DNA from 2 places in the Rahnella sp. BIGb0236 genome. Region 1 is predicted to be linked to the other one. Evidence: predicted binding sites of a transcription regulator. Region 1 holds the regulator's gene; the other holds the start of a gene.

The links. The regulator PhoB, encoded in region 1, activates phosphate uptake and scavenging genes when phosphate is short. The targets are predictions, from matches to a motif close to CTGTCATAAAACTGNCNNAT.
Region 2: a site for PhoB is predicted at 2,623-2,642, ahead of glpT (glycerol-3-phosphate transporter). Genes of this name have one in related genera too.

Annotation. Positions count from the first base shown of each region.
Region 1 is NZ_SOAO01000002.1:618,111-627,428, forward strand. Features, by position in the region: gene phoR (phosphate regulon sensor histidine kinase PhoR) at 1-1,161, opposite strand, end outside; gene phoB (phosphate response regulator transcription factor PhoB) at 1,184-1,873, opposite strand; gene sbcD (exonuclease subunit SbcD) at 2,112-3,350, shown strand; gene sbcC (exonuclease subunit SbcC) at 3,347-6,595, shown strand; gene EDF78_RS06430 (ABC transporter substrate-binding protein) at 6,835-7,848, shown strand; gene EDF78_RS06435 (ABC transporter permease) at 7,860-8,624, shown strand; gene EDF78_RS06440 (ABC transporter ATP-binding protein) at 8,621-9,318, shown strand, end outside.
Region 2 is NZ_SOAO01000017.1:61,932-69,066, forward strand. Features, by position in the region: gene EDF78_RS23270 (zinc/cadmium/mercury/lead-transporting ATPase) at 1-540, shown strand, start outside; gene tusA (sulfurtransferase TusA) at 559-819, opposite strand; gene EDF78_RS23280 (7-cyano-7-deazaguanine/7-aminomethyl-7-deazaguanine transporter) at 1,170-1,841, shown strand; gene EDF78_RS23285 (DcrB family lipoprotein) at 1,967-2,533, shown strand; gene glpT (glycerol-3-phosphate transporter) at 2,773-4,125, shown strand; gene ugpC (sn-glycerol-3-phosphate ABC transporter ATP-binding protein UgpC) at 4,175-5,251, opposite strand; gene EDF78_RS23300 (phosphomannomutase CpsG) at 5,279-6,643, opposite strand; gene EDF78_RS23305 (LacI family DNA-binding transcriptional regulator) at 6,700-7,135, opposite strand, start outside.

The DNA.
Region 1 (9,318 bases):
GCTGCCGCCGGTCTGGCGTGAGCGGGCTTTATCGACGCGGTAGAAACGTTCCGTCAGGCGCGGCAGATGTTGCGGTGCAATACCCGGTCCGTTGTCGCTTATCTGGAACTGCGCGCCGTGCGGCGTTTGTTGCCAGCTGACTTCAATCCGGGTACCGGCTGGCGTGTGGTTGACCGCGTTATACACCAGGTTCGACACCGCGCTGCGCAGCTGATCTTCGTTGCCGAACACTTTCAGCTTGTCGTTTACCCGGAACACCACGTCATGCCTGCCGTTGCTGAGCGTTTGCACTTCACGTTCCAGCATGCCGAGCATCAGCGGAATATCGACTTTCTCGTGCAAATCGATATTCGCTGAGGCTTCAATTTTCGACAGCGTCAGCAGCTGTTTCACCAGCCCGTCCATCCGCCGCGTCTGTTCCTGCATGGTATCCAGCGCTTTGCTGCGAAACGGTTCTTCCAGCTTGGCGTCTTCCATCATTTCCAGATAACCCTGCAATACCGTCAGCGGGGTTCGCAGTTCATGACTGACGTTGGCGAAAAAGTTACGCCGTGCGCCTTCGAGCTGGCGCATCTGCGTGACGTCGCGCGCCACCATCAGCAGTTGCCCTTCGGAATAGGGCATGACGCGAAACTCGACGTAATGCTCATTATTGAGTTGCAGATTCAGGGCGCGGCTGAAATCACGGGTCTGGATCCACAGCCGGAACTCCGGATAACGCAGCAGGTTAAAGATGTGCTGGCCGTTATCTTCCGGCCAGCGGAAACCGAGCAAATCCTGAGCCAGTCCGTTACACCAGAAAATATTGCCTTCTTCGGTCGTGAGCACCACGGCGTCCGGCAACGATTCGGCACCGCTGCGAAAACGCTTGATGAGCTGGCCTAATTCGCGACGCCGACGCCGGTTACGCATCTGCATCTGGTTCAGGCCGTAAAACAGCGGCTCCCAGCTCCAGCGGCCATTCGGCGGGGTAATGCTGCGGTCGAGCCACAGCCAGTGAGAAAGTTTCAGCTGGTTGTAATAATTCCAGCCCAGTGCCGCCATCAGCGACACAAAGAGGAGCCAGCCAAAATGGCCGACGAAGATACCGAGGATTAACGCGGGCAGGCAAAAGAGAAAAAATTCACCTGCCAGCCGTTTCCATGACAAACGTTCTAGCACACAGATTCTCCGCTGTGAGGGCTCAATAACGCGTTGAAAAACGGTATCCGGTACCGCGAACAGTCTGGATCATTCTGTCATGTCCACTGGTTTCCAGCGCCTTACGCAAACGACGAATATGCACGTCAACCGTGCGATCTTCCACATAAACGTTAGTGCCCCAGACGTTATTCAGCAACTGCTCGCGGCTGTAAACACGTTCGGAGTGCGTCATAAAGAAGTGTAATAATTTAAATTCTGTCGGCCCCATATCGAGCGCCTGCTCGTTGGCCATCACACGGTGAGACGACGGATCCAGGCTTAAACCCTGCATGTCGATCACTTCTTCTACCGCCATTGGCGAGATGCGGCGCATCACGGCTTTAATGCGGGCAACCAGTTCTTTCGGAGAAAACGGTTTGGTGATGTAATCATCGGCACCGACTTCGAGGCCGCGCACCCGATCTTCTTCTTCACCGCGCGCGGTCAGCATCATCACCGGGATTTCGCGGGTCAGGGCTTCACGTTTCAGGTGTTTAATAAACTGAATACCGGAACCGCCGGGTAACATCCAGTCAAGCAGGATCAGTTCAGGGTAAGGTTCAACAAGCTGCCCGATCGCTGAATCAAAATCCTCAGCTTCTACTGCCTGATAGCCATTCTGTTCCAGTACAAAACACACCATTTCACGGATTGGAGCTTCGTCTTCAACCACCAATATACGTCTAGCCATCGTAGGTCCTGCCAATAGGTTAGCGATCTTTTATTTGATTGCGGGCGCCATTATGCGTCAGTTTTGTGACAGATTTATGAATAGAAAGGATGGTTCATTACAGTCAAATATGACAGAGACATTTCTTCTATTTAGCGGGCATCTTGCTGAAATTGGTCTGATTTATCGGGGACAGCGTCCCCCGCCGACGTTTATACTTTGCCCCATCGTTGTCATCCAGGATCCATACGGGAGTCTCATGCGCCTGATCCACACGTCAGACTGGCACCTCGGCCAGTACTTTTTTACCAAAAGCCGCGCTGCCGAACATCAGGCATTTTTGCGCTGGCTGACCGGTCAGGTGCAGCAACATCAGGTCGATGCCGTGATTGTCGCGGGGGATATTTTCGATACCGGATCACCGCCCAGTTATGCCCGCGAATTGTATAACCGCTTCGTGGTGGAATTACAACAAACCGGCTGCCAGCTGGTGGTGCTGGCCGGTAATCACGATTCTGTCGCCACGCTCAACGAATCCCGCGAACTGCTTTCCTGTCTGAATACCCGGGTGATTGCCACCGTGGGTGAAAACCTGGCGGAACAAATTTTAGTGCTCCGTCAGCGCGACGGAACGCCCGGCGCGGTGCTGTGTGCCATTCCGTTTTTACGTCCGCGTGATTTGCTTGCCAGTCAGGCCGGACAATCCGGCAGCGACAAACAGCTGGCATTACAGGAAGCCATTGCCGCCCATTATGACGCGCTGTGGCAGGCCGCGCAGGCGAAACGCGATGAACTGGGCGTACCGCTGCCCGTGATTGCCACCGGCCATCTGACCACCGTCGGCGTCAGCACCTCCGATTCCGTGCGCGACATTTATATAGGCACGCTCGATGCGTTTCCGGCACAGGCTTTCCCGCCAGTCGATTATGTGGCACTCGGCCATATTCACCGCGCGCAGTGCGTCGCCAAAACCGACCATATCCGCTACAGCGGCTCGCCGATTGCCCTGAGTTTTGACGAGCTGAGCAAGGCCAAAAGCGTCTATCTGCTTGATTTCGAGGGTGCGACACTCAACGCCATCGAGACGCTGGAAATCCCGGTTTTCCAGCCGATGCAGATCATCAAAGGCTCGCTGGCGGAGATTGAAAAGCAACTGAAACAGTTCGAAGGCGGCGATCCGGCAAAACCCGTCTGGCTGGATATTGAAGTCTCCACGCAGGATTATCTCAGCGATATTCAGCGACGTATTCAGGCGCTGACGGCAGATTTACCGGTAGAAGTGGTGCTGTTACGCCGCAGCAAAGAACAGCGCATCAACCGCATTGAGCAACAGGAAAAAGAAACCCTCAGCGAACTGAGCGTCGGCGATGTCTTTGAACGGCGGCTGGCGCTGGAACCCGATCCCGATGAACCGCGTCAGGCGCGGATGCGTACCTTATTTGCGCAGGTGGTTGAACAGGTCACCAGCGGTCAGAACGCGGAGGACAGCGCACAATGAAAATTCTCAGCCTGCGTTTAAAAAACCTGAATTCGCTGGAAGGCGAATGGAAAATTGACTTCACCGCCGAGCCTTTTGCCAGTAACGGATTGTTCGCCATTACCGGCCCGACCGGCGCGGGGAAAACCACCCTGCTCGACGCCATCTGTCTGGCGCTGTATCACCAGACGCCGCGTCTGAACATCACGCCAAGCCAGAACGAACTGATGACCCGCCACACCGCCGAATCGCTGGCGGAGGTGGAGTTTGAAGTCAAAGGCGTGGGTTACCGCGCATTCTGGAGCCAGCGCCGCGCCAAAAACTCGCCGGAAGGCAACCTGCAGGCACCGAAAGTGGAGCTGGCTCTGCTGGCCGACGGCAAAATTCTGGCTGACAAAGTGCGCGACAAACTCGACACCATCGCCTCACTGACCGGACTGGATTTTGGACGTTTCACCAAATCGATGATGCTGTCTCAGGGGCAGTTCGCCGCGTTCCTGAATGCGGATGCCAACGATCGCGCCGAACTGCTGGAAGAACTGACCGGCACCGAAATTTACGGACTGCTGTCTGAGCGAGTATTTGAGCAACATAAAGAAGCGCGGATAACGCTTGATGGTCTGCACCAGCGCATGGCCGGGATCGAACTGCTCAGCGAAGAACAGCGCCAGACGCTTGAAGCACAACTTGCTGAACTGAACGCGCAGGAAATCACGCTCAGTCAGCAGGCGCAACAGCGCCAGCAGGATCTGAACTGGCTGCAACAGTGGCAGCAGGTGCAGCAAAAACAGCAGCAATCTCAGCAACAACTGACCGCCGCAGAGCAGGAAAATCTGGCCGCCGCGCCGCAGTTACAGCAACTGGCGCGCAGTGAACCGGCAGAAAAACTGCGTCCGTTACTCGTGGATCGCCAGCGTTGTCAGGACGAATCGCAACGCCTTCAGCAATGGCTGACACAACTGACGCAGCAGCAGGAACAGCAGATTGCGCAGCTGATGCCGCTGAAACAGGCGGAAGAACAGGCACAAACGGCGCGGCAGACACAGGCGGAAGCACAGCGCCAGATGCAGACGCTGATCGAGGAAAAGATCCTGCCGCTGGATGGCGACATCGCCCTGCTGCATAAATCGCTGGCTGAAATGCAGCAGTCGGCCGGTGACGCACAGAAACAGGTCGTTGAACAACACGCGGCGCTGGTGCAAATCACGGCAGAACGTCAGAAACTGGACGAAGAAAGCCGTCAGCATCAGACCCGCCAGACCGCACTGACCGACGCACTGAGCAGCGCACAACAACAACAGGCGGCGCTGGAAAAACAGCACCCGCGGGCGGCATTGCAGCAAAGGCAGACTGAACTCATCCAGCTGCGCCCGGTGCGTCAGCAGCTGTTCTCGCTGATGCAAATTTTCCCGCAACTGAACCAGCGGGTGCTGCAACAACACAACGATGCCGCGCAGTACCAGACACAACTGGCTGAAGAAGAACAGCGTCTGGGCGCCATCCGTCTGCAATGTCAGAAACAGCTGGACCATCTCAACGATGTCAAAACCCTGCATAAACAGGAAATGCTGATCGTCAGCCTCGAAGCCGAACGCGCCAGCCTGCAAAGCGGCCAGGCCTGCCCGCTGTGCGGCTCGACATCGCATCCGGCAATTGAACATTATCAGGAGGTAAAACCTTCTGAAACGGCGCTGCGCGTCGAGAAAATGCAGCTGGAGTTTGATGCGGCGAAAGCCAGCGGCATCGAACTGGCAGCGAAAATCAAAAGTCTGAAAGAGCAGCAAACCCGCCTGCAAAGCCAGCTGGAGCAGGATCAGCAGCAACTGAATGCGCATACCGCGCAGTGGCAGCAGCTCCGCGAATCGCTGAATCTGACCTTCACGCTGCATGACACCGCTGACATCACACAATGGCTGACCGCACGCGACGACGAAGAGCAGCAGTCTCAGACGCTGATCAGCCAGCACGAACAGCTGGCACGGGCGCTGCAACAGGCCAAAGATGCCCTGAATGATGCCCTGAACGCACAGCAGAAAGTGCAGCAGCAAAGCGCGTTGCTGACCGAACGTTTCACCCGGCTGGAAGAGACGCAGGCGAAATCCCAGGAACATCTCGCGAAGCTGCAAAAACAGTGCGCTGAGGGTGAAAAATCACTGGCGGAACTGAACGCCAGACGTCACGAACTGTTCGGCGATCGTCAGGTGGCGCAGGTACGCGGGCACTTACATCAGCAACAGCAGGCGGCAGAAAAGGCCGTCAGCGATGCTCAGACCGCGCTGCAAAAGGCGCAGGAACAGCGTGATCAGCTTGCCGGTCAGCTCGCCAGTACGCAGCAGCAACAGCAGCAGGCGCTGACACGTCTGACGCAGGCGGAACAGGCGTGGCAACAGGCGCTCGGCGCCAGCGGCTTTGCGGATGAGGACGCCGTAAAACAGGCGTTGCTGGATGACGCGTTACGTCAGCAGCTTCAGCAACGTAAAGAACATCTGCAACAACAACTGGCGCAGGCGCAGGCCTTGCTGGTCGACGCCAAAGACATGCTGGAAAAACAGCGGCTTGCCCGCCCCGCGCATCTCAGTGAGACCGGCAGCGATCTTCACGCGCTGACCGCGCAACAGGCGGAGCTGGCGCAACAGCTGAAAGCCTTACAGCAACGTCTGGGGGAAGTGAAGAATCAGCTGGAAAGCGACAAACAGCGTCACAGCGGACAACAGGCGCTGATTGCTCAGATTGCGCAGGCGCAGCTGACCTGTGATGACTGGGGCTATCTCAATCAGATGATTGGCTCCAGCGATGGCGCGAAATTCCGTAAATTTGCGCAGGGTCTGACGCTCGATCATCTGGTGTATCTGGCCAACCGTCAGCTGGAAAAACTGCATGGCCGGTATCTGTTGCAGCGTAAAACCAGCGATGCGCTGGAGTTGCAGGTGGTCGATACCTGGCAGGCGGACGCGGTGCGCGACACCCGCACGTTATCCGGCGGCGAAAGTTTCCTGGTCAGTCTGGCACTGGCGCTGGCGCTGTCGGATCTGGTCAGCGATAAAACCCGCATCGACTCGCTGTTCCTCGACGAAGGTTTCGGCACGCTCGATGCCGACACGCTGGACACCGCGCTGGATGCGCTCGACAGTCTGAATGCCTCGGGTAAAACCATCGGCGTAATCAGCCATGTCGAGGCGATGAAAGACCGTATTCCGGTGCAGATTAAAGTCACCAAAGTGAACGGTCTGGGCATCAGCCGCCTGAGCAGTGAATTTAAAGTCTGATCCCTCGCCACCGCCGGGCAGGTTGCTAGATAAATTGCTAGCCGCATGCCCTGCGGTGGATCCTTTTTGTGAAAGCGTGCACAAAAATCGCACCAGTTCAGTGCGCGCTTTTTCCCCAACCTGCTGAATTTACGTTTATTCCCGCTGCCGGAATGAACTGGCACGCCCTGTGCTTAACGTTATGTATACAAGTTGCAGTACAAGTTGCAACGCCCTCATAACCGCTTAGGGAACCGCCAATGAAAAACATCAAACCTGAAGTTGATAAAAAACGTCGCCAGCTGATGAAATGGCTCGCCATTACCGGCGGAGTGTCCACCCTTGGCGGAATGATCCCGACGTCCGTCTTTGCCGCCGAAGACGATGAGATCCGCATCGGTTACTGGCCGATTGTCGGCGGTTTACCGCTGTATGTGGCGCTGGAACAGGGCTTTTTTAAACAAGCCGGACTGAATGTGAAAGGCGTCAAATTCGCCAGCGCCCAGCAAATTGTCGAGGGGATGATCACCGGCAGGATCCACGGCTGCGCCAACGGCACGGCAACCGGCGCGCTGGGGCTGGGGGCGATCACCTCACCGGGGCTGTTCAAAATTATCTGCTCCAACCCGTCCAACCATAAGCTGGTGCTGGATGAATTTCTGGTGCCGCTGAACAGCACAGCCAGCGCCATCAGTGACCTGAAAGGCAAGAAAATCGCCTGCGGTCCGGGGATCCAGAACGTCACCATGGCAAAAATTATTCTGGAGAAAAATGGCTTCACTCACCCGTCGGTGATCGAACTGCCGGTCGGCCAGCACGCTCCGGCGCTGGCGACCGGACAAATTGACGGCGTCTATACGCTGGAACCGACCGGCACGGTCGGGCGCATGAAGCATCTTTCCCGCACGCTGGAAACCGGCGTGATTTCTAAATACGTGCTCGGCAATGCCGACGCCCCGTGGTTTGGCGGCGCGGCGGCACTGAACGCCAGCTTTATCGCGGACAAACCGGAACAAACCAAAAAGTTTATTGCTGCTTATCAGAAAGCCGTGGAGTTCATCGCCGCACAGCCTGACAAAGCCCGCGAAAACGTCGCCGGTTACACCAGCATTGAACCGGCGCTGGTGAAGGAAGTGCCGCTGCCGGGCTTTGTGATGTATCCCGATTTAAAAGGCGACAACCTGCAATGGTTCCAGAAGTTTTATGACGTCTTTACCGAAAGAAAAATCTTCAGCAAGCCGGTAGATGTCGCCTCGCTGATTTATCAGGGATAAGGAGAAACAGGATGACTTCACGCTGGTCTTCAAGGTTACTGCCGCTGGTCGGTCCGGTATTGCTGTTTTTATTCTGGCAACTGGCCGTCAGCGCAAAATGGCTGAATCCGGTGCTTCTGCCCTCACCCGTCGAGACAATCGGCTACATGTTTCAGTCGTTTTCGGATGCTTCCATGCGCACTGACATCGGCGCAACCCTCTACCGCACGCTGGTGTCCTTTGCCTTTGCGGCGGTGATCGGCGTGCCGCTCGGCGTGATCTTAGGCAGTAACGAAAAGGTTTACCGCAGTCTGGAATTCCTCATCGACTTCTTTCGCTCTACTCCCTCGTCGGCACTGATCCCGCTGTTTATGCTGATTTTCGGCATCACCGATGCCAACAAAATCGCTATCGCCGCCTTTGCCGCCGTGCTGGTGATCTTGTTTAACAGCGCCTACGGCGTGATGAATGCCAAAAAAACCCGCCTGATGGCGGCCAGAGTGATGGGGATTTCCCGCTGGCATATTTTCAAAGACATCATGCTGATGGAAAGTCTGGCGCAGACGTTTGTCGGTTTGCGTACCGGCGTGTCGATAGCGCTGGTGATCGTCATCGTCGCCGAAATGTTTATCGGATCCGAAACCGGCCTCGGCCACCGGATCATTGATGCCCAGCAGGTGTTCAATATCAAAGACATGTACGCCTCGATCCTGATCACCGGCGCGCTGGGTTACCTGCTTAATCTGGCCTTTTTGCTGATCGAGAAAAAAACCGTCCACTGGAGTAGCAAAGCATGACGCAACCTCTCTCGCTGAACCCGGATTATAAAGGCCCGCAGTTGCCGCAATACGCCACCCGCCCCGACACCCATGTAACGATCCGCGGGCTGAGCAAGGCATTTGCCGGACAGCCGCTGTACACCGATCTGAATCTGGATCTGCCGCGTGGCAAAATCGTATCGATTTTCGGGCCGAACGGCTGCGGAAAATCGACCCTGATGAACATGATCGCCGGGCTGATCCCGGTCGATAAAGGCGACATTCTGTTTGACGGAAAAACGCTGGCACAGACCACCATCGGCTACGTATTCCAGAACTACCGCGACGCGCTGTTTCCGTGGATGAGCGCACGCGCCAACATCGCCTACCCGCTGATCCGCCACGGCATGAGCAAAGCGGATGTGAATGCGCGAGTGGAGGAACTGACGCAGATGTTTGATATCCGTTTCGATCTGAAACGCTATCCGTACGAGCTTTCCGGCGGCCAGCAGCAAACCGTGTGCATCATGCGTGCGCTGGCAACGCGGCCGGAAGTGATGTTCCTCGACGAACCTTTCTCGGCGCTGGATTTCGAAATGACCTTGTTTATCCGCGATAAATTACAGGAAGTGCAGCTGGCGACCGGCGTCACCATGCTGATTGTCTCGCACGATCTGGAAGATGCGGTGTTTCTGGCGGATGAGATTTTACTGCTGACGCGGCGGCCGACGCA
Region 2 (7,135 bases), on a different contig from region 1:
GCCATGCAGGATCGCCTGCGCGATGACGCCCATGAGGCATTGCAGAAACTCAAGGCGCTCGGCGTATCGGCGGTCATGCTGACCGGCGACAATCCGCGTGCGGCAAAAACCATCGCTGACCGGCTGGGCATTGATTTCCGCGCGGGCTTGCTGCCTGCGGATAAAGTCTCGGCGGTCACCGCGCTCAATGCGCAGAAACCGGTGGCAATGGTCGGGGACGGCATTAATGATGCCCCGGCGATGAAAGCCGCGACGATCGGTATTGCGATGGGAAGCGGGACGGATGTCGCGCTGGAAACCGCAGATGCGGCGCTGACCCACAACCGTCTGAGCGGGCTGGCGCAGATGATCAGCCTGTCACGCGCCACGCGGGCGAATATCCGTCAGAACATCACGATTGCGCTGGGGCTGAAAGCGATTTTTCTGGTCACCACGCTGATGGGGCTGACCGGATTGTGGCTGGCGGTGCTGGCGGATTCCGGTGCAACAGCACTGGTGACCGCCAATGCGCTGAGGCTGTTGCGCAATAAGTCGAAATAACCCGTCAGGGCTGAGCCATCAGCCCTGTTTTTCTGCCAACCCTTTGCACAGCAAATAGCGGTACGGCACGCTTTCGGTATCCGACGCCAGCAGCGTATGTTCCATAAAACGGCAGAAACCGGGGATATCGCGGGTGGTGGCCGGATCATCAGCGATGATCAGCAACGTTTCGCCGTCTTGCATGGTGCGTACCGCTTTACGAACCATCATCACTGGCTCGGGGCAACGCAGACCCAACGCATCAAGCTGATGGTCAGGATTGATAAAGGGGTCGGTCATTTCGTGTCTCAACATCTACATACGTGAATGGGCGGTTGTTTGGCAAAGGCGGATAGTTTAACCCGCTGGTTTTCTGGCGCAACAAACACGGCTCATTGCGCTAAAATTAACCATGGGATCTGTTGCGCAAACGGTGCGCAAACAGGTACTATGCGCGCCGCATTGATTATCTGCCATTGCTAAGACCCCAGTAATTGGAGTTGCAGCAAGGCAGCAAGCGAGTAAATCCCGATGAGCTGACTGAAGTCAGTGATTCGGGTTTGCGAACACCGCTAACGCCGCTGCGGCTTCAAGGACGCAGGGTATTTGGGTTCCCTCACCCCAATTTTTCACAAAAAAAGGCCACATCTATGTACTCCTTTACTGCTCAGCAGCGGTTTTCCGCGCTGATATGGCTTTCGCTATTCCACATCGCCATCATCACCTCCAGTAACTATCTGGTTCAGTTGCCCGTTTCCATTTTTGGTTTCCATACCACCTGGGGCGCGTTCACTTTCCCGTTTATCTTTCTGGCTACCGACCTGACCGTGCGTATCTTTGGCGCACCGCTGGCGCGACGGATTATTCTGTCTGTGATGGTGCCGGCTCTGGCCATTTCCTACATCATCTCGGCGCTGTTCTTTGAAGCGCAGTGGCAGGGCGTAGACGCGCTCAACAGCCTGAATATCATGGTTGCCCGCATCGCCACCGCCAGCTTTATGGCGTATGTGCTGGGGCAAATCCTCGACGTTCATGTGTTTAACCGCCTGCGCCAGAACCGCCGCTGGTGGATCGCACCGGTCGCCTCGATGTTCCTCGGCAATATCAGCGATACCCTGTCCTTCTTCTTTATCGCCTTCTACAAAAGTACCGATGCCTTTATGGCGCAGCACTGGGTGGAAATCGCGATGGTGGATTACACCTTCAAGGTCCTGATCTGTCTGGTGTTCTTCCTGCCGATGTACGGCATGCTGCTGAATATGCTGCTCAAACGTTTGTCCGCTCACGGCAATAACCCGCATTCTGCTGTCAGCGCGCACTAAAGCGGACCGCCGGAAAGACACAAATCGCGCCATAATCTGACTTGCATTTGTGGTCTGAATAGGTTGCCATAAAGACTGTTAAGTCAACATGTAAGCCTGGTGAACAGGCCACTTAAGGAAGCCCGATGCGTAATATCGCGAAAATGATGGGAATGGCAGTACTGATCGCCGGTCTGGCTGCGTGTGACGGTAAAACCACCGACGCACCTGCAGCGGATAAAGGCGCGCCAGCGGCCGCAGCAACGGCAGCCACCACGCCGGTCAGCCTGCTGGAAGGCAAAGTCACCTTCTCCCTGCCGCAGGGAATGAGCGACCAGAGCGGTAAGCTGGGCACGCAGGCCAACAATATGCACGTTTACGCTGACAGCACCGGTCAGAAAGCCGTGATTGTGATCCTGGGTGATAACACCACGGAATCGCTCGAGGTTCTGGCGGGTCGTTTACAGGATCAGCAAAAAGCCCGTGATACCAATCTCCAAGTAGTGACCAATAAATCCATTCAGGTGAATGGTCAGGATCTGCAACAGCTGGATACGGTGATCACCTCTGCCGGTCAGAAAGCCTATTCTTCTATCGTGCTGGGTAAAGTCGACAGCCACTTACTGACTTTGCAAATCACCCTGCCAGCCGATAATCAGCAACAGGCGCAAACTGACGCTGAAACCATTATCAGTACGCTGAAAATTCAATAAATTCAGTGCGTACGTAAATAGCAGGCGGAGCTTTGGCTCCGCTTTTTTTTGTTTCTTATTGACACCCTCGCTCACAAAATCGCCTCCCTTTGTAATAAAAATGTAACATTTCCGTCATAAATCACAGTTCGTTTGTGCGCGAATGGCTAAAGTGATGTTCGTTTTAGAACACACTGGATCCACCATTTCGTCCGTGGCTCATGATGAGTCCGACCTGATTTATGCCATCGGAGGCATTTATGCTCAGTATCTTTAAACCCGCGCCTCACAAAGCTCCTGTTGATGAGGCTCACGTCGATCCGCTTTACCGCCGTCTCCGCTGGCAAATCTTCATGGGGATTTTCTTCGGTTATGCGGCCTATTATCTGGTGCGTAAAAACTTCGCACTGGCTATGCCATACCTGATTGATCAGGGTTTCTCGCGAGGCGATCTGGGTTTTGCGCTCTCCGGGATTTCCATTGCTTACGGCATCTCAAAGTTCATCATGGGTTCGGTGTCTGACCGTTCGAATCCGCGCGTCTTTCTGCCCGCCGGTTTGATTCTGGCGGCCGCGGTGATGCTGTTTATGGGCTTCGTTCCATGGGCGACCTCCAGCATCGCCATCATGTTTGTGCTGCTGTTCCTGTGCGGATGGTTCCAGGGAATGGGCTGGCCGCCGTGCGGACGTACCATGGTGCACTGGTGGTCGCAGAAAGAACGCGGCGGCGTGGTGTCAGTGTGGAACTGCGCGCATAACGTCGGCGGCGGTATTCCTCCGCTGCTGTTCCTGCTCGGCATGGCATGGTTTAACGACTGGCATGCGGCGCTGTATATGCCCGCTTTCGGCGCGATTTTGCTGGCGGTGTTTGCCTTCATGACAATGCGCGATACGCCGCAGTCCTGCGGTCTGCCGCCGATTGAAGAATACAAAAACGATTACCCGCCGGACTATGTCAAAGAGTCTGCCGAGCAGGAACTGACAGCAAAACAGATTTTCATGCAGTACATTTTGCCGAACAAATTGCTGTGGTATATCGCGCTGGCTAACGTCTTTGTTTATCTGCTGCGCTACGGGATTCTCGACTGGTCACCGACTTACCTGAAAGAAGTGAAGCATTTTGCGCTGGATAAATCCTCGTGGGCGTATTTCCTTTATGAATACGCAGGCATTCCCGGCACGCTGCTGTGCGGCTGGATGTCGGACAAAGTCTTCAAAGGCAATCGCGGCGCAACTGGCGTGTTCTTTATGGTGCTGGTGACCATCGCGACGGTGGTGTACTGGCTCAATCCGGTCGGCAATCCGGGCATAGATATGGCCTGTATGATCACCATCGGCTTCCTGATTTACGGGCCGGTGATGCTGATTGGTTTACATGCGCTGGAACTGGCACCGAAAAAAGCGGCGGGTACCGCCGCAGGCTTTACCGGGCTGTTTGGTTATCTGGGCGGGTCGGTGGCTGCGAGCGCCATCGTCGGGTATACGGTGGATTACTTTGGCTGGGACGGCGGATTTATCGTGATGATCGCCGGTTGTGTGCTGGCCGTTCTGCTGCTGTTACTGACCATGCTGAGTGAGAACAAACATAAAGCGCAGCTGGCGAAAAACGCTTAATTAACGTTGATGTTCGTCGAAAAGGCACCGAAAGGTGCCTTTTCATTTTTTAACGCGACACTGCGGGGATCCGCCGCTGTTCCTCATCGAACAGCAACATACCGGACGTATTAAACCCGGCTGTTAGCGTCTCGGATTGGGCAAAAGAAAGCTGTCTGGAAGATTTGATTTTTACGCCATGCTCACCGAATCGCGCATACACCAGCGTTGAGTCGCCCTGCAATTCAGTGAAATCCACCGTCACGTCAAAATGATGATCCGTGGCTTCGTTCAGGCGCAACAACTCAGGTCGGATCGCCAGCGAAACGGACTGGCCCTCCCGCGCCGCCGGAAATTTATCCCCCAGCGGAAACCGTGCTTTTCCGTCAATCACCAGATGGCGGTCAATCACCTGCGCCGGGATCACATTGATTTTCGGCGTGCCAATAAAACCGGCGACAAACAGACTGGCCGGACTGTTGTAGAGTTCCACCGGCGTACCAATCTGCTCGATGTGCCCTTTGTTCAGCACCACAATCCGGTCGGCCAGCGTCATGGCTTCGACCTGATCGTGCGTCACGTAAATCATGGTGTTTTTCAGGCGGGTATGCAGCTGACTGATTTCCTGCCGCATCTGCACCCGCAACGCGGCATCAAGATTCGACAAAGGCTCATCGAATAAAAACACCTCCGGCTGCTGGACTATCGAACGGCCAATGGCGACCCGCTGACGCTGCCCGCCGGACAGGTTTTGTGGCAGCCGGTCAAGCATCTCATCAAGGCGCAGGATCTGCGCCGCCTGCTGAATGCGTCGTTCAATTTCATCCGGTGGCGTGCGGATATTCTTCAGGCCAAAGGAAAGATTCTGACGCACAGTCATGTGGGGATACAGCGCGTAAGACTGGAAAACCATCGACAGCCCGCGCTGACCGGCGGGCAAATCCGTGACATCTTTTTCGCCAATGCTGATGCTGCCGGACGTCAGTTCATCCAGCCCGGCAATCAGACGTAATAATGTGGATTTCCCGCACCCCGACGGCCCGACAAGAACCAGAAACTCCCCGGCATGAATATCGAGGGATAAATCAGGGATAACCGGCGCTTTATCATAATATTTCTGGATATTTTTCAGCGATAAGCCTGACATAACGTTGTCCTGTATGGAGTGAAGGGATTACGCATGGATAAGCGCGAGAAGCGCCCGGGTACTTTCAGCCAGCAATGAAGGAGACTGCCGCGTTTCCACGTTAAGACGCAGCAAGGGTTCGGTGTTGGAAGGGCGTAAATTAAAACGCCAGCACGCAAACTCCATACTGAGTCCGTCCGTTTCACTGATGTTCAGCGCCTGATTTTCGTAATGTTGACGAACCCTTGCGATCACCGTTTCTGGCAGCACAGCCGCAATGTTCAGCTCTCCCGATACCGGGAAAAGGGTTTTTCGCTGAGCGATCAGTTCTGACATTTTCTGAGAACCGCCGCTGAGTTGCTGTAACACCAGCAGGGCCGGGATCATTCCGCTGTCGCAGTAGCCGAAATCACGGAAGTAGTGATGCGCGCTCATCTCGCCGCCGTACAGGGCATTTTCGCTACGCATTCTTTCTTTGATGAAGGCATGACCGGTTTTGGTTTCGATGGCAACGCCGTGATGAGCATGGATAACATCGCGGGTATTCCAGACCAGTCGCGGATCATGAAGGATTTTCTCACCCGGCTCGCGCTGCAAAAACCATTTCGCCAGTAATCCGACAATGTAATAGGCTTCCACGTAGTCGCCCTGCTCGTCAAAGATGAAGCAGCGGTCAAAATCGCCGTCCCAGGCAATACCCAGATCCGCCTGATGCGCCCGTACCGCATCGCGTGTCGTCATGCGGTTCTCCGGCAACATCGGGTTGGGAATACCGTGGGGGAACGTGCCGTCCGGCTCATGGTGAATTTTTATCAATGTCAGCGGAATGCGGCGTTGCTGAAATGCCTCTTCCAGCGCATCCAGTGTCGGCCCCGCCGCACCATTTCCCGCATTGACCACCACGCGCAGAGGTCGTCCGTTTTGCAGCGTAAAATAGCTGAGCAGATGCGCAAGGTACGCCCGGCGGTTCGACACTTGCTGATAATGGCCGCGTTGCGCCGCCACCGCAAAGACCGGGTTTTCAGCCAGTTGCTGAATATCCTTTAATCCGCTGTCGCGGCTTACCGGCCTCGCCTCTCTGCCGACGATTTTCATGCCGTTGTAATTATCCGGGTTATGACTGGCGGTGATCTGGATCCCGCCATCGGCCTGCAAATCACGGGTCGCGAAATAGACCTCTTCACTGCCGGTCATACCGATATCGATGACGTCCGTTCCCTGATCCATTAATCCCCGTGCGACGGCCTGCTTGAGTGCAGCAGACGTCCGGCGGATATCACTCCCCAGCACCACCCGCTGCGGACGGTAAAATTGGGCAAATGCGGCGCCAATACGGCAGGCAATATCTTCATTGAGTTCAGAACCCAGCACACCACGAATATCATAAGCTTTAAAACAGGTTAATAAGGCCATATTTCATCCTGAAAATTGACATCAGTAATTCAGACTTCATGGCAATACCGGAAATATCAGGTCGAGCCACGTATAATCAGCGTAAATCCGAGATCGTAATCAATATTCGACTTTCCGCTTAATAACAGACTGGCGGCCATTTCGCCTTTTTTAACCGGATCCTGTGAAATGGTCGTCAGGGCAATTTCATTACCGGTGCGCGGTATATTATCGAAACCGGTAATAGCGATATCCTGTGGGACAGATAATCCCGCTTTGCGGCAATAATTCGCCGCACCCTGTGCAAATCGGTCGGACAGACAAATCAACGCGGTGATGGCCGGATTGCGTGCCAGTAATTCTCTGGCGGCCATTTCACCACATTCTTCATGGTGACGTGTCTCACAAAGAAAACAGGAATTCAGTGCAATATTTGCGGCAAGAAAAGTCTCCACGCAGGCATTTACCCGCGTGAGCATGACGTCATTATCCCCGGCAACAGGATCGGTCAGC